Regions from separate parts of the Streptomyces sp. NPDC060194 genome, predicted to be linked through region 1. Evidence: riboswitches for the same ligand, from Rfam matches in the RefSeq annotation. Region 1 holds a riboswitch; the other holds the start of a gene.
What was found. A riboswitch is a leader RNA that binds a small molecule or an ion and turns the genes downstream of it on or off. The one in region 1 is predicted to bind S-adenosylmethionine.

Region 1 (10,405 bases):
GCCGCCTTCGCGACCGCCCTGCGCGCCAAGGGCGAGACGGTGGAGGAGATCGGCGGGCTGGTGCGCGCGATGTACGGCTACGCCAACCTCATCACCGTGCCGGGCGAGACGGTCGACATCGTCGGCACCGGCGGGGACGGCGCGAAGACCGTCAACATCTCGACCATGTCGGCGATCGTGGTGGCCGGGACCGGCGCCAAGGTCGTCAAGCACGGCAACCGGGCCGCGTCCAGCGCGAGCGGCGCCTCGGACGTCCTGGAGCAGCTCGGGGTCAACCTCGACATCGCCCCGGAGCGGGTCGCGGCGGTCGCGGAGGAGGCGGGGATCACCTTCTGCTTCGCCGTCAAGTTCCACCCCGCGCTGCGGTACGCGGCCTCGGCCCGCAAGGAGATCGGCATCCGCACGATCTTCAACTTCCTCGGCCCGCTCACCAACCCCGCCAAGGTCCGCGCCCAGGCGACCGGCGTCGCCGACGCCCGGATGGCCCCGATCATCGCCGGCGTGCTCGCCGAGCGCGGATCGAGCGCCTTGGTCTTCCGCGGCGACGACGGCCTGGACGAGCTGACCACCACCGGCACCTCCACGGTGTGGGCGGTGCGCGACGGGCAGGTGCGGCAGGAGGCCTTCGACCCGCGCGACGTCGGCATCGAGCCGGTCCCGATCGAGGCGCTGCGCGGGGCCGACGCCACGTACAACGCCGAGGTCGCCCGGCGGCTGCTCGCCGGGGAGAAGGGCCCCGTGCGGGACGCGGTGCTGCTGAACTCGGCCGCGGCGCTGGTCGCGCTCGATCCGTCCGACGGACCGCTGGCCGAGCGGATCCGGGCCGGGATGGAGCGGGCCGCGGACTCGATCGACACCGGGGCCGCCGAGGCGACCCTCAAGCGCTGGGTGGCGGCCACCCACCACTGAGGCTGGTGTGACGGGTGCGGTCCGGTCTCACGTTCCGGACCGCACTCGTGCGTCCGCCGGGCCCTGTGGCAGGATGCTCGGCAGGTCATGAGTGACAGCGACAAAGGCCCCAGCCCGCTGTCCGGCAACCCTCCGTCCGTGGCGGGGTGCCCTGGGTGAAGACCGGGCCGCGGACAGCAAGGTCTGCGGCAAGCGCGGACCCCTTCCGGCATCCAGGTGCCACCGCCCCCGGGGGTCCTGGTCCCGAGGGAGTCACTCGTGTCTGTTTCCGTCGATGCAGCCTGCCAGGCCACCACCGCCCCGCTCCCGGTCCTCGGCCACGACGTGACCGTCCCGCTCGTCACCGGCGGCGAGGTCACCTACGCGGCCCTCGACTACGCGGCCAGCGCCCCCGCCCTCCAGCGCGTCTGGGACGACGTCGCGGCCTACGCCCCGTACTACGGCAGCGTGCACCGGGGGGCCGGCTACCTCTCGCAGCTCTCCACCGACCTGTTCGAGAACAGCCGGGTCGCCGTCGCGGAGTTCCTCGGCTGCCGGGCCGACGACCAGGTCGTCTTCACCCGGTCCACCACCGACTCGCTCAACCTGCTCGCCGCCGTGCTCCCCGCCGGCTGCGAGGTCTTCGTCTTCGAGACCGAGCACCACGCCTCGCTGCTCCCGTGGCGCGACGCCCGGGTCACCTACCTCGACGCCCCGCGCACCCCCGCCGAGGCCGTCGCCGCGCTGGAGCGGGCGCTCGCCGCGCGCGCCGGCGACGGGCCGGCGCTGGTCTGCGTGACCGGCGCGTCCAACGTCACCGGCGAGCTGTGGCCGGTCCGCGAGCTGGCCGCCGCGGCGCACGCGCACGGCGCGCGGATCGTCCTCGACGCCGCGCAGCTCGCCCCGCACCACCCGGTCTCCGTCACCGACCTCGACGTGGACTGGGTCGCCTTCTCCGGGCACAAGCTGTACGCGCCCTTCGGCTCCGGCGTCCTCGCGGGCCGCGCCGACTGGCTGCAGGCCGCCGAGCCCTACCTGGCGGGTGGCGGTGCGTCCCGTACGGTCGGCCGCCGGGCCGACGGCGGGGTCGACGTCGAGTGGCACACCACCGCGGCCCGCCACGAGGCCGGCTCGCCGAACGTCATCGGGGTGTACGCGATCGCCGCCGCCTGCAAGGCGCTGACCGAGGCCGGTTTCGACCGGCTCGTCGCGCGCGAGCAGCGGCTGGTGGCCCGGGTCCGCGAGGGGCTCGCGGAGGTGCCGGCCGTGCGGGTGCTCTCGCTGTTCGGCGACGACGCCCCGCGGGTCGGCGTCATCTCCTTCGTCGTCGAGGGCTGGAACAGCTCGCACTTCGCCGCGGCGCTCTCCGCCGAGTACGGCATCGGCGTGCGCGACGGCCTCTTCTGCGCCCACCCGCTGGTGCGCACGCTGCTCGGCAGCGACCCGCAGACCCAGGGGGAGTGCGGTTCGCCGGAGGCCGCGCCGGGGGAGAAGTCGCTCAACGCGATCCGGGTCAGCTTCGGGGCGGGCACCCCCGACGAGCACGTGGAGCGCTTCGTCGGCGCGGTGAAGGAGCTCGTCACCGAGGGCGCGCGCTGGAACTACCGGACCGTGGACGGGCGTTGCGTGCCCGCGGTGTGACAGCGGTGGCACAGCGGTGAGGTGTGCGGAACGGCCGGGGCGAGGACCACCCGGCCGTTCCGGCGTTCGGGGCCCCGTCCGCGCTCAGGCGTCCAGGCCGATGGCGAACGCCGTCTCCAGGTCGTGCTGCGAGTAGGCGCGGAAGGCCACGTGGGTGTCGGTGCCCTCGACACCGGGGATCTTGCTGATCCGGCCGGGGATGACCTCGGCGAGCTCGTCGTGCCGGGCGACCCGGACCATGGCGATCAGGTCGTACGTCCCGGTCACGGAGAAGACCTCGTGGACGTTGTCCAGCGAGGCGATCGACTCGGCGATCTCCGGGATCCGGTCGACGCTGGTCTTGATGAGCACGATCGCGGTGATCACGGCTGGCATTCTCCCTCGGTGGCCGGCGCTGGTGCCGCCACTGTATCCGGCCGCCGGAAGACCACCCAGGCGTAGAGGAAGCCCAGGGAGAAGCCCACCAGGTGGGCGAGGTAGGCGACGCCGGGGCCGTTGGCGTCCTGCCAGGCGGCGACCCACTGCAGGGTGAACCAGAACACCAGCACCATCCACGCCGGGAAGCGCAGCGGCAGGAAGAGCAGGAACGGGAAGAGGCTGGTGACCCGCGCACCGGGGAACAGGAAGAGGAAGGCGCCGAGCACCCCCGAGATCGCCCCGGAGGCGCCGACCAGGGTCTGGACGGAGTCCGCGTGGACCAGCGCGTAGCCGACCAGGGCCAGCGAGCCGACCACGAGGTAGAAGAGCGTGTACGGCAGGCGTCCCATCCGCTCCTCGACCATGGCGCCGAAGACGTACAGGAAGAGCATGTTGCCGAGCAGGTGCAGCCAGCTGCCGTGCACGAACAGGGCGGTGACCGGGGTGAGCAGCGCCCGCGGGTCGCCGCTCACCAGCTCGGCCGGGACCACGCCCCAGCGCTCGAAGTACGCCTGCTGCGCCGCGAGCAGCTCCTGCTCCCCGCCGGCGGTCGCGCCGAGGCCGGAGGCCGGGCTGGTGACGAAGACCAGGCAGCAGACGGCGATCAGGGCGTACGTCACCACCGGGGTGTACGCGCGGGCCGACGGTGGCGGCGAGGAGGGCATGGGGGACATCATGACGTAGGCGTACAGAAGCGGTCATACCGCCTCGCCGTCGTCCCACGCAGTGACCGAGCGCGACGGAGAGCGGTCGGCAGGCCGTAGGGTTACCGGCGCCGGACGCGCTCCCGAGGGGGCGACAATGGTTCCCGGGACGCCGACCCGGGGCACGAGACGCGGCACGAGACACGGCACACGACACGATCCGGGACGGACAAAGCGATGACGGTTCCCCTGCCGACCGACACGACCCGCTGGCGCTGCACGCTGTGCGGAAACCTCACGCGCTTCGACGTGACGCGCTCCTCGAAGGTCGTCGAGTACGTCCACCTCGACCTGGCCGGGGCGCCGAAGGTGGAGGAGCGCGAGGTGGTCAGTGAGACCATCGAGTCGGTCCGCTGCCGTTGGTGCAACGCCGCGGACCAGATCGAACTGGTGGACAGGCCGGGCACCGACTCCTGAGGGAGCGGTTCCCCTGGGGACGAGTTGGAGTGACGGGATGGCGGAGGCAGCCGGAGGCGCCGAGCCGGCCGATGCGGCCGGCGATGCCGAGGTGCTCGACCGGCCGCTGCCCGAGGGCGTCCGCCGCCGGGTCGTCGGCCTGGTCTCCGACGCCTTCGGCGGGCTGACCGTCGGCGAACTCCCCGCCCCCTTGCGGCAGTACGCCCGCTTCACCCCCTCGCGGCGGGCGAAGTTCGCCGGCACCGTGATGGCCGCCACCCTGGAGAGCGACGCCGGTTTCCGGCGGCGGATCGGCGAGCTGTTCAAGGAGGCCCAGCCGGAGCTGGCCTCCGCCGTCGACGCCGGCTCCCCGCCGGCCGCCGCCGACCCCGTCGACGTGGCCGCCGCGGCGTACGTGCTGCGCCCGGCCGGCTGGGTGAAGCTCGTGGCCGCGGCCGGCGAGGAGGCGCAGCGCGCGGACGCCGAGCGACTCGGCGAGGAGACCAGGGCCGAGCTGGAGCGGCTGCGCGAGGAGCTGGCGCAGGCCCGCAGCCTGACCCGCGGCGAGAGCGAGCGGATGCGCGCCGAGCTGGACGCGGCGAAGAAGGAGAACGAGTCCCTCCAGCGCAAGCTGCGCAGCGCGCTGAACGACGTCAAGCGCGGCGAGGCCGCCGTCCGCAAGCTGACCGCCGAGATGGAGGGCGTCCGCGCCGAGGGCGCCGCCCAGGTGTCGGCCGCCGAGAGCGAGTCCCGCCGCCTGAAGGGGCGGCTCGGGGAGGCGGAGGCGTCCCTGGAGGCCGGCCGCAAGGCCGTGCGCGAGGGCCGCAGCGTCGAGGACATGCGGGTCAGGCTGCTGCTCGACACCGTCCTGGAGGCCGCCCAGGGGCTGCGCCGCGAACTCGCCCTGCCGCCGGTCTCCGTGCGCCCCGCCGAGACCGTCGACGCCGTCGAGCCCGGGCGGATGAGCCCGAAGGACATCGCCGCCCGCGCCCTGTCCGACAGCGACCCCGCGGTCCTCGACCAACTGCTCGCGCTGCCCCAGGCGCACCTCGTCGTGGACGGCTACAACGTCACCAAGACCGGCTATCCGACGATGCCGCTGGAGAAGCAGCGGCTGCGGCTGCTCGGCTCGCTCTCCGCGCTCGCGGCCCAGACCGGCGCCGAGATGACCTGCGTCTTCGACGGGGCCGAGCTGCTCACCCCGGTGCTGCTCGCGCCGCCGCGCGGGGTGCGGGTCCTGTTCAGCAAACCGGGCGTCACCGCCGACGAGTTGATCCGGCAACTGGTGCGCGCCGAGCCGCCCGGACGGCCCGTCATCGTCGCCTCCACCGACCGCGAGGTGGCCGACGGGATCGCGAAGGCCGGCGCCCGCCCGGTCACCTCCGCACTGCTCCTGAAGCGGCTTTCGCGCGGATAGCCGCGTTGGTCAACTCCCGTACGTGATGCCCGGATCGGGGCTTGTGTTCCGTGCGCTCCGTCAGTGGCCGGTCACTACCGGTGGGACGCGGGTAAAGAATCACGCCGTCAACGAGATTTTGCCCGGGAGGATTTGATCTGATCACAGGAAGGTCACTACTGTCACGGCTCGAACCTCCACTCGGTTGATCACCCATTCGGGGTGACGGTGCAGGTCCCGCCGAACCACCTGTTCGCCTTCGGGCAGGCCGGCGGCTGAGAGGAAGAAGGAGCCGCCTTCGTGGCGTCCCACCGTCGACCCAAGCAGCCGAGCCGCACCCGGGTGACCGTGCTCACCGCGACCGCCGCCGCGGCCGTCGCCCTGACGTCCCAGACGGCCCAGGCCGACCCCAAGCCGACCAAGAGCGAGGTCAAGGCGAAGGTCGACAAGCTGTACGAGGACGCGGAGAAGGCCACCGAGAAGTTCAACGGGGCCAAGGAGAAGCAGGAGAAGCTCGAGGACGAGATCGACAACCTGCAGGACGCGGTCGCCCGCGGCCAGCAGGACCTCAACGAGCAGCGCTCCGCCCTCGGCACGATGGCCAGCGCCCAGTACCGGTCCGGCGGCATCGACCCCTCCCTGCAGCTGCTCCTCTCCGGCGACCCGGACTCCTACCTCGACAAGGCCTCCGCGCTCGACAGCCTCAGCGCCAAGCAGGCCGACGCGATCCAGGAGATCCAGTCGAAGCAGCGCGACCTCGCCCAGCAGCGCAAGGAAGCCACCGAGAAGCTCGCAGACCTGGCGGACACCCGGACCGAGCTGGGCAGGAAGAAGAAGGAGGTCCAGGGCAAGCTCGCCGAGGCGCGCACGCTCCTGAACACCCTGACCACCGCCGAGCGCGCCGCCCTGCAGGAGGAGGAGGAGCGCGCCAGCCGCGACTCCGCCGACCGCGCCCAGCTCGGCACCGGCAACGGTGGCGGCGGCGCCGTCAAGGCCGCCTCCGGCATCACCGGCTCCGCCTACGCCATCGCGCAGGGCCAGCTCGGCAAGCCGTACGTCTACGGCGCCGCCGGCCCGAACTCCTTCGACTGCTCCGGCCTCACCTCCTGGTCCTACGCCCAGGCCGGCCGGCAGATACCCCGGATCTCGCAGGCCCAGGCGAACGCGGGCACCCGGATCTACTCCCAGAGCCAACTCCAGGTCGGCGACCTGGTCATCTTCTACGGCGACCTGCACCACGTCGGCTTCTACGCGGGCAACGGCCAGATCCTGCACGCCCCGCGCACCGGCGCGGTCGTCCGCTACGAGTCGATCAACAACATGCCGTTCCAGTTCGGCGTCCGCCTCTGACCCGCCGGGGGCGGCGAGTCCGCCCCCGACGCCGTCGCCCACCGACGTGACCCGTCGACCGTCCGGGCGAATTCAGGCGTACGAAGCCGACCTTCCGCCCCGCCGGTGACCTGCGAAGTCCCCGGCGGGGCGCGCTTGTCGCACCGGTCCGGCCTGCCGGGAGCAGCCGCGGGCTGCTGCTAGCGTCCAGCGCCGTGGCCCAGCATCGACGTCATCTCCCGTACCCGGGGCTCTCCCAGGCCGCCCGGGTCACCGTCCTGTCCGCCGCCGCGGCGACCGCGGCCGCCGCCCTCGGCGCGGCCCCCGCGACCGCCGAGCCCGGCGACACACCGGAGCGGGCGCGGGCCCGCGTCGACCGGCTCTTCGAGCAGGCCGAGCGGGCCACCGAGGCCTTCAACAAGGCCGACGAGCGGGCCGACCGGCTGCGCGGGCAGGTCGAGCGCGCCCAGGACGCCCTGGCCCGCGGCCAGGAGCGCCTCAACCGGATGCGCGACGACCTCGGCGCGCTCGCCGGCGCCCAGTACCGCGACGGCGGCATCGACCCCACCCTCGCCCTGATGCTCTCCGCGGACCCGGCCGGCTACCTGGACAAGGCCTCGGCCCTCGACCGCCTCAACGCCCGCCAGGCCGGCCGGCTCGCCGACTTCCAGGAGATCCAGCGCACCCTCGGCCAGGAGCGCTCCGAGGCCACCAGGACCCTCGCCGACCTCCAGCGCAGCCGGGCCGCCGTCGCCCGCCACAAGCGCACCGTCGAGGCCAGGCTCACCGAGGCGCGCCGGCTGCTGGAGGCGATGCCGGACGCGGAGCGCGCCGCCTTCGACCGCTCCTCCCGCTCCGCGCGCGCCGACCTGCCCGCCATGACCGGCTCCGCCGTCCCCTCCTCGGGGCGCGCCGCCGCCGCCGTGGCCGCCGCCCGCCAGGCGGTCGGCCGCCCCTACGTCTGGGGCGCCAACGGCCCCAGCGGCTTCGACTGCTCGGGCCTGGTGCAGTGGTCGTACGGGCAGGCGGGCGTCGGGCTGCCGCGCACCTCGCAGGCCCAGCGGCACGCCGGCCGGCAGGTGCCGCTCGCCCAGGCGCAGCCGGGCGACATCGTCACCTACCGCGACGACGCCAGCCACGTCGGGCTGTACATGGGCAACGGGCAGGTCGTGCACGCCCCCTACCCCGGCGCCCCCGTCCGCTACGACCTGGTCGGCATGATGCCGGTCGGCGCCGTCACCCGTCCCTGAGGCTGCCGCCGGACTCCCGACTCTCGTTACCATCGGAACATGACTGGCCAAAGGCGTACGGGGCGGGCGTGGTGCGTCCTGCTGCCGCTGGTCGCGCTGCTGGCCGCCTGCGCCGGGCCCGGACTCGACGACCCGGCGGCGGGCGAGATCCGCGCCCTGCTCGACTCGCGCGCCACCGCCCTCGCGGACCGCGACCGGGACGCCTACCTGTCCGTGGTGGACCCGGCGGCGCCGGGGCTGCGGGCCCAGGAGCGGGCGGAGTTCGAGCGGCTCGACGGGGTGCCGATCGGGTCCTGGTCGTACCGCCTCACCGACCTGGAGCGCGACGGCGGGCGGGCCACCGTCCGGGCCGACCTGGGCTACCGCATCGAGGGCCACGACCGGGCCCCCGTCCGCGCTCCCCGCACGCTGGAGCTGACCCGGCGGGACGGGCGCTGGTACGTCAGCTCCGAGAGCGGTCCCGAGCAGCTGTGGGAGCAGGGGGACGTCACCGTGGTCCGCGGGGCGCACAGCACGGTCCTCGGCTCCGGGCAGCCGCGCGCGGTGCTCGGCGCCATAGCGGCCACCGCCGACGAGGCCGTCCCGGCCGTCGGCCGGTCCTGGCCGGAGAGCTGGCCCGAGCGGGTCGTCGTCCTGGTGCCGTCGTCGCTCGACGGCATGGCGCAGCTCCTCGGCGGGCAGGCCGACGGGTTCCGCGGGATCGCCGCGGTGACCACCGGCGAGACCGGCGGCAAGCCCGCACCGGCCGACCGGATCGTCGTCAACCCCGACGCGTACGCCGCGCTCGGCTCGTTCGGCAAGCGGGTCGTGCTGACCCACGAGGCGGTCCACGTCGCCACCCGCGCCGCGACCACCTCCCGCACCCCGCTGTGGCTCTCCGAGGGCTTCGCGGACTGGGTCGGCTACCTCGGCAGCGGGCGCACGCCCCGCCAGATCGCCCCCGAGCTGAGCGGCGACGCCGCGGAGAGCCGGCTGCCGCACCGGCTGCCCGCCGACGACGGCTTCCGCTTCCAGGGCAGCTCCGACGAACTCGCCCGCGCCTACGAGGGCGGCTGGCTGGCCGTCCGGATGATCGCCGGCCGCTGGGGGGAGGAGAAGCTCCTCGCCTTCTACCGGGCGGCCGGCGAGGTCGGCCCCGAGGAGGCCCTGCAGTCCGAACTCGGCCTCGACGTCGAGGAGTTCACGGCGCGGTGGCGGGAGTACGTGCGGGATCAGCTGAGCTGACCTCCGACTCGTCGTCCGCCGCCGCGTCGACGGTGTGCACCCACAGCCGGCGGGCGGCCGTCACCGAGGCCGCCACGAGGAGCCCGTTGCGCACCACGAGCAGGGTGATGCCGAGCGGGTCGCTCGCCACCACGTGGGAGAACCAGATCGGGAACTCCAGGAACGTCACCCCCGCCGCGGCGAGCACCAGGCCGGCCGGGAGCGCCATCCGGCTGCCGCGGAAGACCAGGCAGACCGCGGCGAGACCGACCAGCCACACCAGGTACTGCGGGCTGATCACCCGGCTGGTGGTGGTGAACAGCAGCACCGCGGTGAAGGCGGCGTCCGCGGGCGTGGAGGCCGTGAACCGGCGGGCCCGGACGCGCCAGACGACCAGCCAGCTGAACGCGCCGACGGTGAGCGCGAGCGCCGCCGAGCTGACCAGCGGGACGTGCGGGCCGAGGAACTCCACCGAGCCGTAGTTCAGCAGCACCTGCCCTTCCCAGCCGAAGTGCCGGGCGACGTGGAAGACCAGCGCGCCCAGCGACTCGACCTCGGTCCCGCGGTCCTTCTGGAAGGTGAGGAACGCGAACGCGCCCGGCATCGTCACCGTGAACACCGCGGCCAGCAGGGCCGCCGAGACCGCCGCGACGCTCCAGGCGCTGCGGGTCGCCCGCCCGGGCGGGGTGCCGACGAGCAGCAGCGCCGGCCACACCTTGAGCAGCGCGCCGAAGGCGGCGAGCATGCCCAGCACCCGCGGGTTGCGGGCCGCGGCGAGCAGGGCGGCGACGGCCACCGCGGCGACGAACAGGTCGTAGCGGGCGTAGGCCGTCGGTCCGACCAGCGGGATGCCCGCCGTCCAGATCCAGGCCCCGGCGAACCGTTTCCCCGGTCGGCGGCCCGCGTAGGTGAGCAGGCCGACCACGAGCGCGTCCGCGAGCAGCACCAGGACGAAGAACGCCTCGGTGTAGCCGAGGAACGGGAGCAGGCCGGGGGAGAGGATCGCGAGCGCGGCGGCCGGGGGGTACTGCCAGGTGACGTCGTCCAGTGGGAAGGTGCCGGTCCTCAGGACCTCGAACCAGCCCTGGTAGATGACCGAGACGTCGCTGGTCACGTCCGGGCCCGGAACCGTGACCACCTTGAGGACGGACAGCATCAGGAGGGCTCTGGTGAGGGCCCAG
Region 2 (20,428 bases), on a different contig from region 1:
GCGGCTCCGTCGTCCTGCCCGAGGCGGAGCTCCAGTGGCGCTTCTCGCGCTCCTCGGGACCCGGGGGCCAGCACGTCAACACCAGCGACTCCCAGGTCGAGCTCCGCTTCGACCTCGCGCGCACCGAAGCGCTGCCGGAGGTGTGGAAGGCGCGCGCCCTGGAGCGGCTCGCGTCCCGGCTCGTGGGCGGCGTGCTCACGGTGCGGGCCTCGGAGCACCGCTCGCAGTGGCGCAACCGGGAGACGGCGGCGGTGAAGCTGGCCGCGCTGCTCGCCGAGGCGACCGCGCCGCCCCCCAAGGCGCGCCGCGCGACCCGCGTCCCGCGCGGCATCAACGAGCGCCGGCTGCGGGAGAAGAAGCAGCGCGCCCGGACGAAGCAGGGACGCTCCGGCAAGGACTGGACGTAGGCCGCTCACCTCAGGTGGCGGTAGCTCCCCCGGTAGTAGGTCAGCGGACCCGCGGCCTCGCCCCCCGCCGGCGCCACGGACGCCGCGAGGACCCGGCCGACGACGAGCGTGTGGTCGCCGGCCGGCACCCGTTGCTCGGTGCGGCACTCCAGCGTCGCCAGCGCCCCCTGGACCAGCGGCGCCCCCGACAGTTCGCCCCGGACGTGGGGCAGGTCCTCGAAGAGCAGCCGGTCGCTGAGGCGGCCCTTCATCGCGAACCGCCCCGCCGTCTGCCGCTGCGCCTCGCTCAGCAGCGAGACGCCCCACAGCGGCTGCTCGGCGAGCAGGTCGTCCATCCGCGACCCCTCCCGGACGCTCACCAGGACCAGCGGCGGGTCCAGGGAGACGGAAAGGAACGAGGTGGCGGTCATCCCCGCGTCCGCGCCGCGCGGACCGTCGTCGGGGTCGTGCGCGGTGACCAGGACCACGCCGGCCGCCAGCCGGGACATCACCGCCCGGAACGTTTCGTCGCTCACGCCATCAGCATGCGGTATGCCGCCGGTGCGCGCGGGGGAGGAGTCCGCGCGGGCGGTGGATGAGGGGGAGGTGTTCGTCAGCACACGACGACGCTAGCCCTGGAGCCGTTGCTTCCGCATCGGGCCTCGGACGTAGGTCCTGGGCGGGGCGCCGGGCGGAGGCGCCTTCCGGTTTGCGGGCCGGGAAGCAGGGGGAGCGCTCCCGGGGCGAAAAGTAACTTGCGGTAACCTTCTGTGACTTGAGTCACAGCTTGGGGTAATCGTTGACCCTGTGTACCGGTAGGGCAGCTCCCTGTGATTCAGTTGCCAGTAATTCGTACGACAAGCACCTGGAGTCAGCTGCCGAGGGTCCGCAGGGGGTGATCCATGGAGACCGAGTCGGAGCCCTACGTCCGCCTTGCCACCCTGCGACAGGTCCACCGGGTGGTCGCCGACCTGAACACCGCGCGGAGCCTCGCCGACACCCTTCAGGCCGTCGCCGACGGCATCGTGAACGGGCTCGGCTACGAGCTCGCCTGCGTGAACCTGGTCCAGGCGGACGGCGACCTCGTCGTCGCCGCCTTCGCGGGCAACGCCGAGGCGGACCAGCTCGTCACCGGACGGGTCGGTTCACGCGCCTCCTGGCAGCGCCGGCTGTCCATGGGGGAGGCCTGGGGCGACCTGCGCTTCATCTCCCACACCGAGGGCTGGGTCCTCGACGACGACGACGTCCCCGGCTGGTACACCGAGGGCCACGAACCGCGCTTCCCCGACGAGTGGCACCCCTCGGACCGGCTCTTCGCGCCGATGTACTCCACCGGCTCCTCGGGCGGCGAGCTGATCGGGGTCATATCCGTCGACCACCCCCGCAACGGGCGGCGCCCGGGGCAGTGGGGGCGCGAGGCGCTCCAGATGTACGCCTCGCAGTCCGCGATCGCGATCAGCAACGCCCGGCTGCGCGCCAACATGCAGCGGGCCCTGGTGCGCCTGGAGCGCGAGCAGCAGGCGCTGCGCGCAAGCGAGGAGTCCTTCCGCCAGGCCTTCGAGTACGCGCCCAGCGGCATGGCGATCGCCGAGATGGGGGGCGACGAGCACGGCCGGCTGCTGCGCACCAACGACGCCCTGTGCCGGCTCCTCAACCGCCCCGCGAGCGGCATGCGGCGCTTCTCCTTCGCCGACCTCGTCCACCCCGAGGACATCGGCACCCTGCTGCGCACCTCCGCCGAGGGCGGCCGCGCCGAGCTGCGCCTGGGCCGCCGCGACGGCAGCTACGTCTGGGTCTCGCTGCGCAACTCCGTCGTCGCGGACACCGCCGACGGCCCGCGCTTCCTGCTCACCCACGTCGAGGACATCGAGGACCGCAAGCGGCACGAGCTGCACCTCGCCCACCGGGCCTCCCACGACTCGCTCACCGGCCTCCCCAACAGCGCCGAGCTGCGCTCCCGGCTCTCCTCGCGCCTCTGCCGCCGCCCGCACGCCGGACGGCCCCACGTGATCGACGAGATGGACGCCGCCTACGAGGCGCACGCCCCGGCGGCCTCGGGGCAGCACCTCCGACCGACCGGCCGGAATGTCCACGACCCGGCGCTGACCGACAGCGGCGGGCACACCTTCGCCTACCCGCCGGCGGGCTCCGCCCACGGCCACCACACGCACCTCACCGCGCCCGGCGAGGGCGGGCGCGACGACGGCGCCAAGGGCCTCGCGGTGCTCTTCTGCGACCTCGACGGCTTCAAGTCCATCAACGACCGCTTCGGGCACACCACCGGCGACGCCGTCCTCATCGAGGTCGCCCGCCGGCTCACCGGCGCGGTCCGCGACGGCGACACCGTCGCCCGGCTCGGCGGGGACGAGTTCGTGGTGCTCGCCGACGGCCTCGGCCGCGCGGACGCCGCCGACCTCGCCGTCCGGCTGCGCAACGCGATCATCCCGCCGATCCGCGTCGACGGCCGCGCGGTGCGCGTGGGGGCCAGCATCGGCATCGGCTGGGCGCACTGCGGCATGTCGGCCGACGAGGTGCTGCACAGTGCGGACCAGCGGATGTACGTCGAGAAGCGGTCACGTGCGAAGGCTCACAGACGGGCTGGATAACGCCTGGCCGGGAGGGTCGCGGGCAGGGTCCCGGGGCCGGCCCGGTGGCCGGCGGGCCGCCGGTTCCCGCCGGTCCCGCCACCCGGAGCCGGTAGGCTCGGCCGGGTCGGCGAGCCCCGTCGGCGATGAATCGATCATGAACATTGGCCGCCGGATTCCCGTACAGGGCACCGGGAGTGCCCCCGTACCTGGTAAGTACCGGGGTGCGGCCGAGAACCATGTTGAGGAGTGACCAGGGGATGACGACGCCCGGCAACGGCGGCGCGGACAGCACGCAAGGGACGCCCGCCGAAGACGACGTCTTCGGCTACCTGTACGCCGACGGCCAGGCGGCCGGCGCCACCCCGCCCCCGGGCGGCGGGGGCTACGGCTACCCGGGCTCGCGCTCCTCCTACGGACAGGTCCGCACCGTCGGCGAGCGGCAGTACGGCCAGCCGCAGCAGACCGCCGGGCAGCCCTCCCACGGGCAGATGCCGCCGCACGCCCCCCAGCAGCAGTCCTCCGCGTACTACGCGGCCCCCGAGACGCTCCCCGGCGGCCCCGGGCAGCCCGGCCGGCCGCCGGCCTCGCGGGCGCAGAACCGGCGCGGCAGCGGCGGCGGGCGCGGCCCCAACACCAAGGGGCTGCTCATCGGCGCGCTCGCGGTGGTCGCGGCGGTCGTCGCGGGGATCGGCATCGCGGTCGCCACGGGCGGCAACGACGAGCCGGAGAACGCCGGCGGGGACCCGGCCCCCTCGGTCACGCAGGAGCAGCCCCCGGGCGACGCCGTCAAGCAGGGCGGCGACGGCAAGAACCAGGACAAGCCGGCGCCCGCACCGCTGCCCAAGGAGGACGCCAAGGCGCTCACCCTGGCGGGCGGGACGACGGTGGCGGGTGACATCAAGGGCGCCAAGGCCGCGGGCGGCACGTACGTCGCCGGGCTCAACCAGGTGGGCGCGTCGGCGACGTGGGCGGTGAACGACGTCCCCAAGGACGGGCAGTACCGGCTGTACGTCACCTACGGTGTGCCCGGCAAGAAGGCCAGCACCACCCTCACCGTCAACGGTGAGCCGCAGACCCGCAAGCTCAACATGGACAACTTCGCCCACGCCTCCGAGGGCGCCTGGGACAAGGGGTGGACGCGGACCTACGCGCAGGTGCAGCTCAAGAAGGGCAGCAACACCCTCATGATCTCCTGCGAGCAGGGTGACACCTGCGACGCGAACCTGGACCAGGTGTGGCTGGAGAAGGGCTGACCGAACGGCTGAGGGTTCCCCGGAGGCCCGGCCGCGCGACCTGACAGGGGCCGCCCCGCGACGGGGCGGCCCCTTCGCGTGCCCGGCCGTCAGCCGACGACGACCCCCAGGAAGTGCTCCACCGTCGCCGCCATCGCCTCCCGCGCGGGCGCGAGGTACGTGCGCGGGTCGACCGCCGCGCGGTCGGTGGCGAGGAAGTCGCGGACGGCCCCGGTGTAGGCCGTGTTGAGCGCGGTGCCGACGTTGATCTTCGTCATGCCGGCCGCGACCGCGCGGCGCAGCTCGTCGTCGGGGACGCCGCTGGAGCCGTGCAGCACCAGGGGGACGGAAACGGCCTCCTTGAGGCGCGTGATGAGGGCGTGGTCCAGGGACGCGGTCCGCGCGGTCATCGCGTGCGAGCTGCCGACGGCGACGGCGAGCGCGTCGACACCGGTGTCGGCGGCGTAGGCGGCGGCCTCGGCGGGGTCGGTGCGGACGCCGGGGGCGTGCGCGTCGAGCGGCGCGTCACCGTGCTTGCCGCCGATCGCGCCGAGCTCGGCCTCGATCCACAGGCCCCGCCGGTGGCCCCAACGGACCGCCTCCGCCGTCCGCTTGACGTTGTCGCCGTAGGGCAGCTTCGAGGCGTCGAACATCACCGAGCTGAAGCCGGCCGGGTGCGCCGCCCGCAGCAGGTCCTCCGACTCGACGTGGTCCAGGTGCAGCGAGAGCCGCGCGGAGGAGGCGCGGGCGACGGCGATGGCCGCGGCGGCGACGGCGGTCAGGTCGCCGCCGTGGAAGCGCACCGCGTTCTCGGATATCTGCAGCACGGCCGGGGCGCCGGCGCGCTCCGCCCCGGCGGCGATCGCCTCGGCGTGCTCCAGGGTGACGACGTTGAACGCGGCGACGCCGCGCCCCGACTCCTGTGCGGCGGTGACCAGTTCACCCGTGCTGACGAGCGGCATGCGCGCTTCCCCCTTGAGCTGTGATCCTGTTGACCTGTCGTGCCGGCGGTCCGGGTGTGCGGTGACCCGGCTCAAGCGCCCGGAGCGCGGTCCTCGGGGCCGCGTTCGGACCGTCGCCCCTCTGGACCCCCGCTAGACGCCCGCGGTGCGCGCGCTGACCTCCACCCGCGGCCGCAGTTCGTCGTACGTCTGCCGGTCGAACTCGCCCGCGGACGCGGCCCGTACGGTCGCCGCGGACAGGGCCGCCGCGCGGGTGAGCGTGGCGGGCCAGTCCAGGCCCTCGACGAGGCCGCTGAGCACGCCGGCGACGGCCGAGTCGCCGGCCCCCGTCGGATTGCCCCGCACCCGCGGCGGACGGGCCTGCCAGGTGCCCTCAGGGGTCGCGGCGAGCATCCCGTCCGGGCCGAGCGAGGCGACGACGGTCCGCGCGCCCTTGCGGCGGGCGTCGCGGACGGCCGGCAGCGGGTCGCGGGAGCCGGTGAGCTGGGCCAGCTCGTCGAGGTTCGGCTTGACCAGGTCGGGGCGGGCGGCGATGCCGCGCCGCAGCGGTTCGCCGGCGGTGTCCAGGAGCACCGGCACCCCGGCCGTCCGCGCGAGCCGCACCAGCGCCGCATAGGCGCCGACGGGGACGCCCGGCGGGAGGCTGCCGCACAGCGCCACCGCGCGGACCCCCGGCAGCAGGTCGCGGTAGACGGCCACCAGGGCGTCCCACTCCGCGGCCGTGATCTGCGGACCCGGCTCGTTGAACTGGGTGGTGTCGCCGGTCGCCGCGTCGACCACGGCGACCGTGCGGCGGGTCGTGCCGCCCACGGGGACCAGTGCGTCGTGCAGCGGGGCCGCGCGCCCGGGGCCGTCCGCCCGCAGCGCCGCACCGACGGCCGCGCCGGCCGCCCCGCCGGCGAAGCCGGTGACGGTCACCTCGTGGCCGAGCGCGGCGAGCACGCGGGCGACGTTCAGACCCTTGCCGCCGGGCCGCTCGACGACGTCGCCGACCCGGTGCGTGCTGTGCGGGACGAGCCGGGGGACGCGGTAGGTGACGTCCAGGGCCGTGTTCGGCGTGACGGTGAGAATCACCTGGGTCCCCCTGGAGAACGTGTCGTACGGGGCTGCGCGGGACGTGCCGCCGGTGCGCCCGGGGCCCTGATGATCATGCCAAAAAGAAGGCGGTCGGCCCAGACCTCCGGACCGACCGCCTTCCTCAGGACCCGCGCCCGGCGTCACGCCTTCGGCGGCTCCACGATCCACTCGCCGCGGCGCATGACGCCCGCCAGGGTGAACGTCTCGTCGAGGACGACCAGGTCCGCGTACTTGCCGGGCTCCAGGGAGCCGATCTCGTGGTCCAGGCCGAGCAGCCGGGCCGGGTTCGCGGAGATCGCCCGGACCACGTCCGCGACCGGGAGCCCGTCGACGGTCACGGCGCGCCGGAACGCGGTGTCCAGGGTGAGCGTCGAGCCGGCGATGGAACCGCCCTCCACCAGCCGTGCGACGCCGTCCACGACGTCGACCTCCAGGGGGCCGAGCAGGTAGCGGCCGTCGCCGAAGCCGGCCGCGTCCATGGCGTCGGTGATGAACGCGACGCGTCCCGCGCCCGCGCGGTGGAACGCCAGCTCCAGGGCGGCCGGGTGCAGGTGCACGCCGTCGTTGATCAGCTCGACGGTGACCCGCTCGTCCTCCAGGAGCGCGGCGATCGGCCCCGGGGCGCGGTGCCCCAGGGCGGGCATGGCGTTGAACAGGTGCGTCGCGACGGTCGCACCGGCCTCGATCGCGTCGACCGTCTGCTCGTAGGTCGCGTCGGTGTGGCCGACGGCCGCGATGACGCCCTGGTCGGCGAGCATCCGCACGGCGTCCAGGCCGCCGGGCAGCTCGGTGGCCAGGGTGACCATCCGCGCCGCGCCGCGGGCCGCGTCGATCACCTTGCGGACGACCGCCGGGTCCGGGTCCAGCAGCAGGTTCTCACTGTGCGCGCCCTTGCGGCAGGGCGAGATGAACGGGCCCTCGAAGTGGATGCCCGCCAGGTCGCCCTGCTCGACCAGCTCGGAGAGCAGCGCGGACTGGTCCGCGAGCACCGCGAGGTCGCTGGTGACGGTCGACGCCACCAGCGTCGTCGTGCCGTGCAGCCGGTGCGTGGCGACGCCGGTGAGGACGTCCTCCGCGGTGCCGGAGGTGAACGACGCGCCGCCGCCGCCGTGGTTGTGCAGGTCGACGAAGCCGGGGACGACCCAGTGGCCGGTCAGGTCGGTCTTGGGAACACCCGAAGCCCCGTCGGGAGCGCTCCCGTCGGCGATCCGCTCGCCGTCGATGACCAGCCGGCCGCCCTCGACGGTGCCGCTGGGCAGCACCACCCGGGCGCCGGTCAGAACCTTGTGTGCTGCGGCCATCAGGCGCGTACCTCCGTGGCGTCGTCCGAGCCGGTGGTCGGAGCGGCCGAGGACTCGTCGGGCCCGGCGGGCCCGCCGACGACGTCCCAGGCGAGGAGTCCCGCGCCCAGGCACCCGGCGGTGTCCCCGAGGGCCGCCGGCACGATCACGGGCGGCTTCTGGAACGTGATCCGCTCCTCGACCGCCGCGCGCAGTGGTGTGAACAAGGTTTCCCCGGCTTCGGCCAGGCCGCCACCGATGATCAGCGTCCCGGGGTCCAGGAGGGTCAGCGCGGTGAGCAGCCCGTCCGCGAGCGCGTCGACGGCCGTCTGCCAGACGGCGACGGCCCGTGCGTCGCCGTCCGCGACGGCCTTGGCGCAGTCCGCCGCGTCGGCGTCCGGGTCGCCCGAGGCGGCGGCCCAGGCCTGGCTCACGGCGGAGGCGGACGCGTAGCGCTCCAGGCAGCCGCGCTGGCCGCAGCCGCACGGGGTGCCGCCGGGGCGGACGACGATGTGGCCGATCTCGCCGGCGTCGCCGTGCGCGCCGGCCTCGATGCCGTCGCCGATGCCGATCGCGCCCGCGATGCCGGTGCCGAGCGGCACGAACAGGAAGCGGTCGGCGCCGCGGCCGGCCCCGAGGCGGCCCTCGGCGAGGCCGCCGGTGCGGACGTCGTGGCCGAGGGCGACCGGGATGCCGGCGAGGCGCTCGCTCAGCAGGCGGCGCAGGGGGATGTCGCGCCAGCCGAGGTTCGCCGCGTAGACGGCGATGCCCTCCTCGGGGTCGACGATGCCCGGCACCGCGACGCCCGCGGCCGTCGCGGCGGTTCCGAAGCGGTCCGCGCCGTACGCGTACAGCTCCGCCGCGAAGTCGAGGATCGTCTCCACCACCGCGGCCGGGCCCCGCTCGCGGCCCGTCGCCCGGCGCGCCTCGTGCAACAGGGTGCCGTCCGGGCCGACCAGGGCGGCCTTCATTCCCGTGCCGCCCACATCGAGGGCGATGACATGTCTCACGGGGCAAGTCTGACCTGCGCCCCCCTAAAAGGTCTAGTCCACTCGCCCGCGATTTCCTCGGGCGGGGCGGATGGAGGCGCGCGGCGGACCGCGGGCCGTGGTCCCGGCAGCGACCTGCGGGGCGTCGCGCGCGGCGATCGCGTCCGTCGCGGGCCGGGCGGGCCGGTCGGGCGCACCCCCTCGCTCCTCCGTCGCTGCGGGGGCACCCCCACCCACCCCACCCTCACGCCGTCGCACACGCGCAGCGGCGCGGCGCGCCTGCCGCGCAACGGCAGCACTCACTGGACACGCCGCGCAGCGGCGCACCCCCTCGCTCCCGCCCCCCAAGCCGCGCAGCGGCGAAGCCACACTTCGCCCCAGCCGCGCAGCGGCGCACCCCCTCGCTCCCGCCCCCCCCAAAGCCCCGCAGCGGCGAAGCCACACTGCCCCCCGCCGCGCAGCGGCGGAGTCCCGCTGTGTCCGCCGCGCAGCAGCGGCACCCCCCCGCTCCCGCCCCCCAAGCCGCGCAGCGGCGAAGCCACACTCCGCGCGAGCCGCGCAACACCGCACCCGCCCGCGCGCACCCTCGTTGCGGAAGTGATATCAGCGTGGTGTAGACCTTGACGCGGTGCGGGGGCAGAATCGCCCTTCACGTGTCACAGCGGTCACGGCCGGATCACGGGCGTCAGAGGGTGGGAACAGCGGTGCAGCGTCGGTCCTTCATATGCACGGCGGCGGCTGCCGCGTTCACGATGACGCTGGGACTGTCCGGCTGCGGTGGCGGCGGGGTCGGGTCCGGGGACGTCAACCTGACCATGATCGTCGCGGAGTACGGCGAGCCGAAGAAGCCCAATACCCACGTCGACCTCTTCTGGAGCCAGGTCGTCGAGGAGTACGAGAGCACCCACCCCGGCACCACCATCACCGTCAAGCCGATGAGCTGGTCGGTCGTCGACAAGACGGTGAAGGAGCTCGTCGAGAAGGGCGAGGCGCCGGACATGGCGCAGATCGGCGGGTACTCCGACTTCGCCGCCGAGGGCAAGCTGTACAGCGCGGACGAGCTGCTCTCCATCCCCACCCAGGCCGACTTCCTGCCCAAGCTGGCGCAGGCCGGTGAGCTCAACCGGGTCCAGTACGGCATGCCCTTCGCGTCCAGCACCCGCGCGCTCTTCTACAACAAGAAGATGTTCCGCGACGCCGGACTCTCCGCGCCGACCACCTGGGAAGAGCTCAAGAGCGCGGCGCAGACCCTGAAGGCGCAGGGCGTGCAGTACCCGTACGCGCTGCCGCTCGGATACGAGGAGGCGCAGGCGGAGACGATGCTCTGGACGCTCTCCGCGGACGGCGGCTACACCGACTCCGCCAACTCGTACGCCATCGCCTCCAAGGAGAACGTCAAGACGCTGACGTGGCTGCGGGACAACCTGGTCACCCCGGGGCTGGTCGGCCCGGTCCCCGCGGGCAAGCTCGACCGCCAGGCCGCGTTCACCGCGTTCGAGCAGGGCAAGGTGGGCATGCTGAACGGCCACCCGACGCTCATGAAGAACGCGGAGCGGGCGGGTGTCGAGGTCGGGAAGGTCGCGATCCCGGGGCCGAAGGGCCCGGCCCAGTCCACGATGGCCGTGGCCGACTGGATGATGGGCTTCAAGCAGAACGGTCACCGCAAGGAGATCGGCGAGTTCCTGGACTTCCTCTACCAGCCGAAGAACATCCTCGCCTTCTCGAAGAAGTACGACATCCTCCCGGTGACGAACACGGCGTTCCAGAAGATGTCGGACGACCCCAAGCACAAGGACCTGAAGACGTTCCTGGAGGCGCTGCCCAACGCCCAGCTGCCGCCGGTGAACAAGACGACGTGGCCGAGCGTCGCCGAGGCGGTCAAGAAGAGCATCGGCGGGACCGTCGCCAAGGACGGCGACCCCGAGAGCGTGCTCGGGCGGATCGAGCGGGACGCGACCGCGGCGGAGAACGCGGAGTAGTCGCGGGGGCGTTCGGGCGGCGGCCGGGCTGTCAGTGGCGGCGGCTATGTTCGGGGTATGACCGAAACCTCCCCGCCGCCGTCCGGTGACGGGCCCGGGCCCGACGGGCCGCTGTCCGCGTTCGACCTCGACGTGCTCGCGCTGGAGCGGCGGGCGTGGCCGGGCCCGGGGGCGAAGGAGCGGGCGATACGGGAGGGGCTCGGGCTGTCGCCGACCCGGTACTACCAGCACCTGAACGCGCTGCTGGACGACCCGGCCGCGCTCGCCTCCGACCCGGTGACCGTCAACCGCCTGCGGCGGATACGCGCGGCCCGCCGCGAGCGCCGCTGACGCGTTCGGCTCCGCCCCTCGGTGGGAAGCGGGGGCTCCGCCCCCTGCACCCCCATGTCGGGGCTGCGCCCCTCCGGCCTCAAACGCCGGCCGGGCTAGGTTTTCGACCATCGCTCGCCGGCCGGGGCGCCGAAGCCACCCGTTAGGCTCACCGCATGGGAAGCCACCGTTCAGAACTGCCTGTTCCGCGTACCGCCGCCGGGCGGGAGGCGATGGACGCGCTGGTCGCGCGACCGGCCTCCGCGGTCGTCGCGTTGGACTTCGACGGCACGCTGGCGGACATCGTGCCTGACCCGGAGCAGGCGCGGGCGCACGAGGGGGCCGTGGAGGCGCTGGCCGGGCTCGCGCCGCGGGTGGGCGCGGTCGCGGTGGTGACGGGCCGGCCGGCGGTGACGGCGGTGCGGTACGGCGGGTTCGACGGCGTCGCGGGCCTGGAGCGGATGACGGTGCTCGGGCACTACGGCGCGGAGCGCTGGGACGCGGCGACCGGGACGGTGCACTCGCCCCCGCCCCCGCCGGGCGTCGCCGCGGCGCGGGCCGAGCTGCCGGGGTTCCTGGACGGGATCGGGGCCTGGCAGGGCACGTGGATCGAGGAGAAGGGCCGCGCGGTCGCGGTCCACACCCGCCGCGCGCAGGACCCGCAGGCCGCGTTCGACGCGCTGCGCGGCCCGCTGACGGAGCTCGCGGCGCGGCACGGCCTGATCGTCGAGCCGGGCCGGATGGTCCTGGAGCTGCGCCCGGCCGGCATGGACAAGGGCGTCGCCCTCGCCGACTACGTCCGCGAGTCCGGCGCGCAGTGCGTCCTCTACGCCGGCGACGACCTCGGCGACCTTCCCGCCTACGCCGCCGTCGAGAAGCTCCGCTCCGACGGCGTCCCCGGCCTCCTCGTCTGCTCCGGCACCGAGGTCCCCGACCTCGCCGACCGCGCCGACCTCGTCCTCCCGGGACCGGGCGCGGTCGTCGACCTGCTCGCCGCGCTGGCGCAGGCGGTCGCACCCGACGCGGGGTAGCCGCGGCCGCGCGGCGGCGGTCGGTAGGGTCACCGCCCATGGGGACGGGGCTGCACGACATCGACTGGGCGGGTCTGCGGCACAACCGCGGCTCCGCCGAGGACCTACCGGGACTGCTCGACCGGTGCGCCGGCCCGGCCGCCAAGGACGCCGGGAGCGCCGCGGACGAGCTGCGCGACCTGCTGTACCACCAGGGCGGCTGGATCTGCTCCGCCGCCCCGGCCGCCCTGCCCTTCGTGCTGCGCCTGGCCGCGACTCCCCGCGTGCGGAGCCGCGTCCTCCTGCTGGAACTCGTGGCGACGCTGGCGGCGGAGGCAGGCCGGGTCAAGGAACGCTTCCTCGATCCCGGCTGGGCGCCGGCGTGGGACCGCGCGCTCCCCGAGCTGACCGCGCTCCTCCAGGACCCCGAGCCGGAGGTCCGGCGGGCCGCGGCCCACGCGCTCGGAGTGTGCGGCAGTCCCGGCGAGCTCGTCCTGCCCGCGCTGCTCCACGCCTGGGAGGCGGAGCACGACGCGGCGACCCGGCTGGAACTGGTGCTCACGCTCGGGCGGGTCGTTCCGCGCACACCGGCCGGTGCGTACCGGGCCCAGGCCCTGGACCTGCTCCGCGCGCTCGTCGACGACCCCGACTCCCAGGTCCGCTTAGCGGCGGTCCACGCGTCGGCGGCGACCGATCCCGCACTTCCCGCCCGGCGGCTGGACGTCGTGCTCGACGCGGTCCGCCACCCGAGCGTCGGGAGATGGCGTCGCACCAGTTCGGTGGGGACCAACGTGACGGGTGTCCTCCACTGGACGTCGAAGCTGCTGCCCGGGCCGTCCCCCGCCTTCGCGCTCGGCGTGCTGGCCGACCACCCCGACGGCGAACAGCGGATCGCCGCCCTGGCCGTGGCGGGTGGGCTGCTGGCCGGGTGGCGTTCCCCCGCGGACGCGCTGCTGCCGCGTCTCGTCGCCCGGCTGGACGACCCCGACGCCGAGGTCCGCTTCCGGGCCGTCGAGCTGCTCGCCTGCCTCGGCCCGGCCGCCGCCGCCCACGCCGACGACGTCGCCGCCGTGCTCACCGACGGCGGCGTCCGTGCCACGAGGCTTGGTGAGGGCGTGGGGGAGGCGGCGCTGTGGGCGCTGGCCCGGATGGACGACGAGCGCTGTCTACCGGGTCTGCTGGGGCTCCTCGCCGGTGCACCGTCCGGCTTCGCCACGCATCCGGCGCACTACCCCGCCGACTTCCACCACGTCGTCCTGCCCTCGCTCCCCGAGGCCCTCAGCGGCTTCGCGAGCCACGCCGAGCTGCTCGTCCCGGCCGTCTGCGACCGGATCGGCACGCTCACCGACCCGCATCAGGGCCACCGGTACGGCGAGCTGCTCGCCGGGTGGGGACCGGCGGCGGAGAGCGCCGTCCCGCGCCTGCTCGTCCTCCTGGAGGACGAGCGGACGTGGACCGCGGCGGCGAGGGCGCTGGCCGGGATCGGCGCGGCGGGTGAGGCGGCGGGGAGCCTGCTGCGGTCCCGGATCGGTGCCGGCGGGCCGGAGGACGAGCTCGCGGCCTGGGCGTACTGGCGGGTCGGTGGTGATCCCGGCCCGGCCCTCGCGCTCCTCGGACGTGAGCCGGAACGGCCACCGGGGCTCGCGGAACTGCGGCAGCTCGCGGACCTCGGCCCCCACGCCGCGCCCTTCGCGGACCGGCTCGCGGCCTTGGCCGCCGGCAACCACGTCTGGACCCGCGTCGAGGCGGCGCACGCCTTGTGGGCGACCGTCGGCGACACCGAGCGCAGCGTCGCCGTCCTGACGGCGGCCGTGCGCGAGCTGGCCGCAGGCCGGCACCAGCCGGCCGCCGTCGCCGCGGTGCGGTACCTGGCCCGGATCGGGCCCGCGGCACGGCCCGCCGCCGACCTGCTGCGCGACATCCGGGACCGCGACGAGCGGATGCGGTCCGCCGGCGCCTGGCGGGCGTTCACCCAGGACGAGGACGTCCGCGCCGCCGTACGGGAGCTGCTCGCCGCCGCGTCCTTCTGAGCCGGACGCGGCGGCCTGCGGCTACAGCGCGCGCAGGGCCTCCAGCTGGTCGAGGAACCACTGCTGCGGGGGGAGGGCGGTGGCGGCCGCGGCGAGGCGCTTGGTGCGTTCGGTGCGGTCGCCGGGGGGCAGGGTGAGGGCCTCGTGGAGGGCGTCGGCGGTGCCGGTGACGTCGTAGGGGTTGACGGTGACCGCGTCGTCGGCGAGCTCCTCGTACGCGCCGGCCTCGCGGGAGAGGACGAGGGCGCAGCCGTCGTCGGAGACGACGGGGATCTCCTTGGCGACCAGGTTCATGCCGTCGCGGATCGGGTTGACGAGGGCGACGTCGGCGAGGCGGTAGGAGGCCAGGGAGCGGGCGAAGTCGTCCTTGAGGCCGAGCTGGACCGGGGTCCAGGTGTCCGTGCCGTACGCGGCGTTGATCTCGTCGGTGACCCGCTGGACCTCCGCCATGTAGTCGCGGTAGACGGCGAGGTCCTGGCGGGAGGGGTAGGCGAAGGCGACGTGGACGACGCGGTCGCGCCACTCCGGGCGGGTGTCGAGCAGGTGCCGGAAGGCGTGCAGGCCGCGGACGATGTTCTTCGACAGCTCGGTGCGGTCGACGCGGACGACCGTGCGGCGGGGGGTGCCGTCGGCGGCCGCGCCGACGTCCGCGCGGAGCTCGGCGAGGCGCTCGTCGACGTCCGCCTCGTGGGAGCGGGCGCGCAGGAAGTCGGCGTCCGCGCCGAGTCCGTGCACGCCGACCTCGGTGCCGTCGAGGCCGCCGAGGCGGTCCTCGGCGCAGGCGGTGAACGCGTCGGCCCAGCGGCGGGTGAGGAAGCCGAGCCGGTCGGCGCCGAGCATGCCGCGCAGGAGCTGCTCGGCGATGTCGTCGGGCAGCAGGCGGAAGTAGTCCACCGGGGCCCAGGGGGTGTGCGAGAAGTGCCCGATCCGCAGGTCGGGGCGCAGCTCGCGGAGCAGGCCGGGGACCAGGCACAGGTGGTAGTCCTGCACGAGGACGGCCGCGCCCTCGGCGGCCTCTTCGGCGAGCGCCTCGGCGAAGGCGCGGTTGTACGCCTCGTACGCGGCCCACTGGCGGCGGAACTCCGCGTCGAAGACCGGCTCCAGGGGGGTCTGGTACAGCATGTGGTGCACGAACCACAGGACCGAGTTCGCGATCCCGTTGTACGCGTCCGCGTGCGTCTCGGGCGCGATGCCGAGCATCCGCACCCCGTCCTCGGAGACGCCGCGCCGCACCGCCTCGCGGTCGCCGTCGCCGAGCGCCGAGCAGACCCACAGCTTGTCGGAGACCGACGACAGGCCGGAGACCAGCCCGCCGCCGCCGCGCCGCGCGTCGAGCTCGCCGTCGTCGCCGAGGCTGTACGTGATGGGGCCGCGGTTCGATGCGACGAGGACCTGGGCGCCGTGCTGAGAGACCATGTCGCGAACTTAGCCCCAGACCGAAACGCTCAAACGTGCGAGCGCGGGGTTGTGGACAACCCCACGCCTGGGGACAACCCGACCACCCCGGGCCGGGCACCCCGGCATCACGCCGCCCGACGCGCCGTGTACTCGCTGATCTCGCGCATCGGCGGCCGCTCGACGGTGTCCACGTCGTACGTCGCCGGCACGAATCCCGTCCCGTCCTCGGAGCGCTCGAACTGGGTCAGCTTCGGGCGGACGAGGTTGCCTCGGGTGAGGCGGAGCTGGGCGGTGCGGTAGATGGCCGCGGACATGCGGCCGAGCGCGCGGCCGTCCTGGTGGCGGTGTTTGCGGACGCCGACGTCGACCTGGGCGAGCGCGTCGAGCCCGACGAGGTTGAGGGAGTCGATGAGCATGCCGATCTCGACGCCGTAGCCGACGGGGAAGGGCAGCTGTTCGAGGAGGGTGCGGCGGGCCGCGTACTCGCCGCCCAGCGGCTGGACGAAGCCGGCGAGCTGCGGCCAGTGGAGGTTGATCAGCGGGCGGGCCATCATCTCGGTGACCCGGCCGCCCTGGCCGGCCTCGTCGCGCAGCGGGCGGTCGTACATGGCCTTCACCAGGTCGACGTCCGGCTCCGTCAGCAGCGGGCCGACGATGCCGACCACGAAGTCGGAGTCGAACTCCTTCAGGTCGGCGTCGACGAACGCGACGATGTCCCCGGACGTCACCATCAGCGAGCGCCACAGCACCTCGCCCTTGCCCCGCGCGGCCGGGACGCGCGGCAGGATCGTGTCCCGGTGCACGACGCGCGCCCCGGCGGCCGCGGCCACCTCGGAGGTGCGGTCGGTGGAGCCGGAGTCGATGACGACGATCTCGTCCACCAGGGGGGTGGGCAGCGCCTCGATCAGGTCCCGGCGGATGACGGTGACGATGTCGCCGACGGTCGCCTCCTCGTTCAGCGCGGGCAGCACGACGCTGACCGTCTGCCGGGAGGATCGTTTCGCCGCGAGCAGCCCGTCGACCGGGCGGTCGGACACGGACCAGGATCGGCTCAGGAGCCAGCGCTCCACGTCTTCGAGCACGTGCGTGTCCCCTTACGTATCGGCTTCTGCCCTCGGCCGGGCTGTGACCCATCTCGCCGTTCGGACGACTATCTCAACCATCCGGTGTGTCGGTTACAGTCTTGGGCAAGGCGTATGACCTTCGCATGTCGGGGGTTGACCGTCTGTGACAGGCAGGTGTCCCGCACCTGCACCCGGCAGTTCCAGACTGCCCACAAACGCACAGGTCCGCGACCTGTCGCCATAGCGCTCATCCAGAGGGACAGAGGGATACGGCCCGTTGAAGTCCCGGCAACCACCCCGTCGACCGCGAGGTCACGGAGGGGAAGGTGCCAATTCCGTCTCGTGGCGAAGGTCGCCGCGGGGAAGATGAGGAGAAAGGGCCTCGCCATCATGGCTGTTGAGACTGTTGCAAGCACCACGGAATCTCCGTCGGCCGCCGCTCGGAACGCCACCCCCGTCGATCTCGGCCCCGCCGCCGCGCTGTCGTGCCGCGAGTGCGGCGAGCGCTTCCCGCTCGGCCCGATCTTCGCCTGCGAGCTCTGTTTCGGGCCGCTCGAAGTCGCCTACGACCTGCCGAGCGGCAGCCCCGAGGAGCTGAAGAAGCTCATCGCCGAGGGCCCCCGGAACATCTGGCGCTACGCCCCCCTCCTGCCCGTCCCCGCGGACGTGGCGACCAAGCCCAGCCTGAACCCCGGCTTCACCAAGCTCGTCAAGGCCGACAACCTCGCCCGCGAGCTGGGCGTGACCGGCGGCCTGTACGTCAAGGACGACTCCGGCAACCCGACGCACTCCTTCAAGGACCGCGTCGTCGCGATCGCCGTCGAGGCGGCGCGCGCGTTCGGGTTCACCACCCTGTCCTGCTCCTCCACCGGCAACCTCGCCGGCGCGGTCGGCGCCGCCGCCGCGCGGGCCGGCTTCCGCTCGTGCGTGTTCATCCCGCACGACCTGGAGCAGGGCAAGGTCGTCATGGCCGCGGTCTACGGCGGCGACCTGGTCGGCATCGAGGGCAACTACGACGACGTCAACCGCTTCTGCTCCGAGCTCATCGGCGACCCGCTCGGCGAGGGCTGGGGCTTCGTCAACGTCAACCTGCGCCCGTACTACGGCGAGGGCTCGAAGACGCTCGCGTACGAGATCTGCGAGCAGCTGGGCTGGGAGCTGCCCGACCAGCTGGTCATCCCGATCGCGTCCGGCTCGCAGCTCACGAAGATCGACAAGGGCCTGCAGGAGCTGATCAGGCTCGGTCTGGTCGAGGACAAGCCGTACAAGATCTTCGGCGCGCAGGCCGAGGGCTGCTCGCCGGTCTCGGCGGCCTTCAAGGCCGGGCACGACGTGGTCCGTCCGCAGAAGCCCGACACCATCGCCAAGTCGCTCGCGATCGGCAACCCGGCCGACGGCCCGTACGTGCTCGACATCGCGCGGCGCACCGGCGGCGCGGTGGAGGACGTCACCGACGAGCAGTGTGTGGACGCGATCAAGCTGCTCGCGCGGACCGAGGGCATCTTCGCGGAGACCGCGGGCGGGGTGACCGTCGGCGTGACGAGGAAGCTGATCGAGAACGGGCTGCTCGACCCCGCGCTCACCACGGTCGTCCTCAACACCGGCGACGGCCTGAAGACCCTGGACGCGGTGGCCCCGACCACCGGCCCGTCCGCGACCATCCGCCCGTCCCTGGACGCGTTCCGTGACGCGGGCCTGGCCCACTGACACCCTGTCGCCCGGGTCGATCCCAGCGAGCAATCCAGCGAGGAGAACGAGCATGAGCGTCAAGGTCCGGATCCCGACCATCCTGCGGACGTACACCGGCGGGGAGGCCGAGGTCGCCGCCGAGGGGGCGACCCTCGCGGAGGTCATCGCCGACCTGGAGAAGAACCACACCGGCATCGCGGCCCGCGTCCTGGACGACCAGGGCAGGCTGCGCCGGTTCGTGAACGTCTACGTCAACGACGACGACGTCCGCTTCGAGCAGGGCCTGGACACGGCCACGCCCGACGGCGCGGGCGTGTCGATCATCCCGGCGGTCGCCGGCGGCTGACCGCGGCCGCGGTCCCGCGCGCGTGACGCCGCGCGGACGTGACGCCGCGAGCTCGCGACCGCGCCCGGTCGCGTCGCCGCCCGGGCGCGCGTGACGCGCCGAGCCGGAATTCGCTTCCGGCATACGGATCGCCTCTTCCGCGGACAAGCGGAAGGGGCGATTCTGCATTGTTGAGCGCGGTACGATTGCCGAGCCCCTCTCTTCCGGTCCCGTGCCAGGCGCATATGAAGCCCGCCGGGTCGAGGGCGAATCGCTCCGGTTCACACGGACGTCACGAAAAGATAAAGACAAATTACGGGGCGCATTCACCCCGTAAGCGTCTTTTGGCCGGACCGACTCCTCCCCACTCGCCGCCTTTCCTCCGCATTCGGTGGTCGGGGCGCTGACCGGATTCCCCGGCCGATTGCCCTGTTGCAGAGGGCAGTTGGGCAGATACATTCAGCCGCGGTCGACGCGCCACGGCGCAAGGTCTGACCCGGGTCCGCGCAGTGCGGGCCTGTGCACGGGCCAGTAACAGGGGAGTTGGTCATGAGCCAGGGCACCGTCAAGTGGTTCAACGCGGAGAAGGGCTACGGCTTCATCGCGGTCGACGGTGGTGCGGATGTCTTCGTCCACTACAGCGCGATACAGATGGACGGATACCGCACCCTTGAAGAGGGTCAGCGGGTGGAGTTCGAGATCTCGCAGGGCCAGAAGGGTCCGCAGGCCGACATGGTCAAGCTCGCCGTCTGATCACTCCCGATCCCGGCGCGACCGACCAGCCACGTACTCACGCCGCAGGGCCCGTACCCCCTCACCAGGGGTGCGGGCCCTGCGTGCGTCGCGGGTGGCCGGTGTGCGGAGGGTCGGGATCTGTGGTACCCGCTTGCACTCGCAGGGGTCGAGTGCTAATCATTGGGCTTAGCACTCTCCGAGTGAGAGTGACAGAACTTGGACCGGGTCGGTGAGGCCCGCGGCCGGGTGGGGCAAGGAACCACACGGCCGGCGGGCCGTCCGTCGCGGGCGCGGACGCGGTCCTGGAAGAACGCCACCCCTGTCCGGGAGGACCACTTCACATGGCCAAGATCATCGCGTTCGACGAGGAGGCCCGCCGCGGCCTCGAGCGTGGGATGAACCAGCTCGCCGACGCCGTCAAGGTCACCCTTGGCCCCAAGGGCCGCAACGTCGTCCTTGAGAAGAAGTGGGGCGCCCCCACGATCACCAACGACGGTGTCTCCATCGCCAAGGAGATCGAGCTCGAGGACCCGTACGAGAAGATCGGCGCGGAGCTCGTCAAGGAGGTCGCCAAGAAGACGGACGACGTCGCCGGTGACGGTACGACGACCGCGACCGTCCTGGCCCAGGCGCTCGTCCGCGAGGGTCTGCGCAACGTCGCCGCCGGCGCCAACCCGATGGCCCTGAAGCGGGGCATCGAGAAGGCCGTCGAGGCCGTCTCCGCCGCGCTCCTGGAGCAGGCGAAGGACGTCGAGACCAAGGAGCAGATCGCCTCCACGGCCTCCATCTCCGCCGCCGACACCCAGATCGGCGAGCTCATCGCCGAGGCGATGGACAAGGTCGGCAAGGAAGGCGTCATCACCGTCGAGGAGTCGCAGACCTTCGGTCTGGAGCTCGAGCTCACCGAGGGCATGCGCTTCGACAAGGGCTACATCTCGGCCTACTTCGCCACGGACATGGAGCGCATGGAGTCGTCCCTCGACGACCCGTACATCCTGATCGTGAACTCGAAGATCTCCAGCGTGAAGGACCTGCTCCCGCTGCTGGAGAAGGTCATGCAGTCGGGCAAGCCGCTGCTGATCATCGCCGAGGACGTCGAGGGCGAGGCCCTGTCGACGCTGGTCGTCAACAAGATCCGCGGCACCTTCAAGTCCGTCGCCGTCAAGGCCCCGGGCTTCGGCGACCGCCGCAAGGCCATGCTGAACGACATCGCCATCCTCACCGGCGGCACGGTCATCTCCGAGGAGGTCGGCCTCAAGCTCGAGAACGCGGGCCTGGACCTGCTCGGCAGGGCGCGCAAGGTCGTCATCACCAAGGACGAGACCACCATCGTCGACGGCTCGGGCGAGTCCGACCAGGTCGCCGGCCGCGTGAA

Region 2: linked by a shared signal. The riboswitch ahead of thrC (threonine synthase) and the one ahead of ACFWEG_RS25520 (aminotransferase class V-fold PLP-dependent enzyme) in region 1 are both predicted to bind S-adenosylmethionine.

What each region holds. Positions count from the first base shown of each region.
Region 1 is NZ_JBHWZH010000165.1:1,333-11,737, reverse strand. Features, by position in the region: gene trpD (anthranilate phosphoribosyltransferase) at 1-909, shown strand, start outside; SAM riboswitch class IV at 993-1,110, shown strand; gene ACFWEG_RS25520 (aminotransferase class V-fold PLP-dependent enzyme) at 1,168-2,529, shown strand; gene ACFWEG_RS25515 (Lrp/AsnC family transcriptional regulator) at 2,614-2,895, opposite strand; gene ACFWEG_RS25510 (rhomboid family intramembrane serine protease) at 2,892-3,611, opposite strand; gene ACFWEG_RS25505 (hypothetical protein) at 3,828-4,067, shown strand; gene ACFWEG_RS25500 (NYN domain-containing protein) at 4,105-5,463, shown strand; gene ACFWEG_RS25495 (NlpC/P60 family protein) at 5,743-6,792, shown strand; gene ACFWEG_RS25490 (NlpC/P60 family protein) at 6,987-8,021, shown strand; gene ACFWEG_RS25485 (hypothetical protein) at 8,061-9,245, shown strand; gene ACFWEG_RS25480 (glycosyltransferase 87 family protein) at 9,202-10,405, opposite strand, start outside.
Region 2 is NZ_JBHWZH010000055.1:883-21,310, forward strand. Features, by position in the region: gene arfB (alternative ribosome rescue aminoacyl-tRNA hydrolase ArfB) at 1-407, shown strand, start outside; gene ACFWEG_RS14660 (flavin reductase family protein) at 413-895, opposite strand; gene cdgB (diguanylate cyclase CdgB) at 1,289-2,992, shown strand; gene ACFWEG_RS14670 (carbohydrate-binding protein) at 3,232-4,227, shown strand; gene ACFWEG_RS14675 (ketose-bisphosphate aldolase) at 4,317-5,168, opposite strand; gene ACFWEG_RS14680 (1-phosphofructokinase family hexose kinase) at 5,301-6,242, opposite strand; gene nagA (N-acetylglucosamine-6-phosphate deacetylase) at 6,386-7,546, opposite strand; gene ACFWEG_RS14690 (ROK family protein) at 7,546-8,535, opposite strand; gene ACFWEG_RS14695 (extracellular solute-binding protein) at 9,267-10,493, shown strand; gene ACFWEG_RS14700 (DUF3263 domain-containing protein) at 10,551-10,823, shown strand; gene otsB (trehalose-phosphatase) at 10,979-11,833, shown strand; gene ACFWEG_RS14710 (HEAT repeat domain-containing protein) at 11,872-13,842, shown strand; gene ACFWEG_RS14715 (trehalose-6-phosphate synthase) at 13,864-15,258, opposite strand; gene ACFWEG_RS14720 (glucosyl-3-phosphoglycerate synthase) at 15,366-16,322, opposite strand; SAM riboswitch class I at 16,549-16,677, shown strand; gene thrC (threonine synthase) at 16,695-18,011, shown strand; gene ACFWEG_RS14730 (MoaD/ThiS family protein) at 18,064-18,339, shown strand; gene ACFWEG_RS14735 (cold-shock protein) at 18,868-19,071, shown strand; gene groL (chaperonin GroEL) at 19,395-20,428, shown strand, end outside.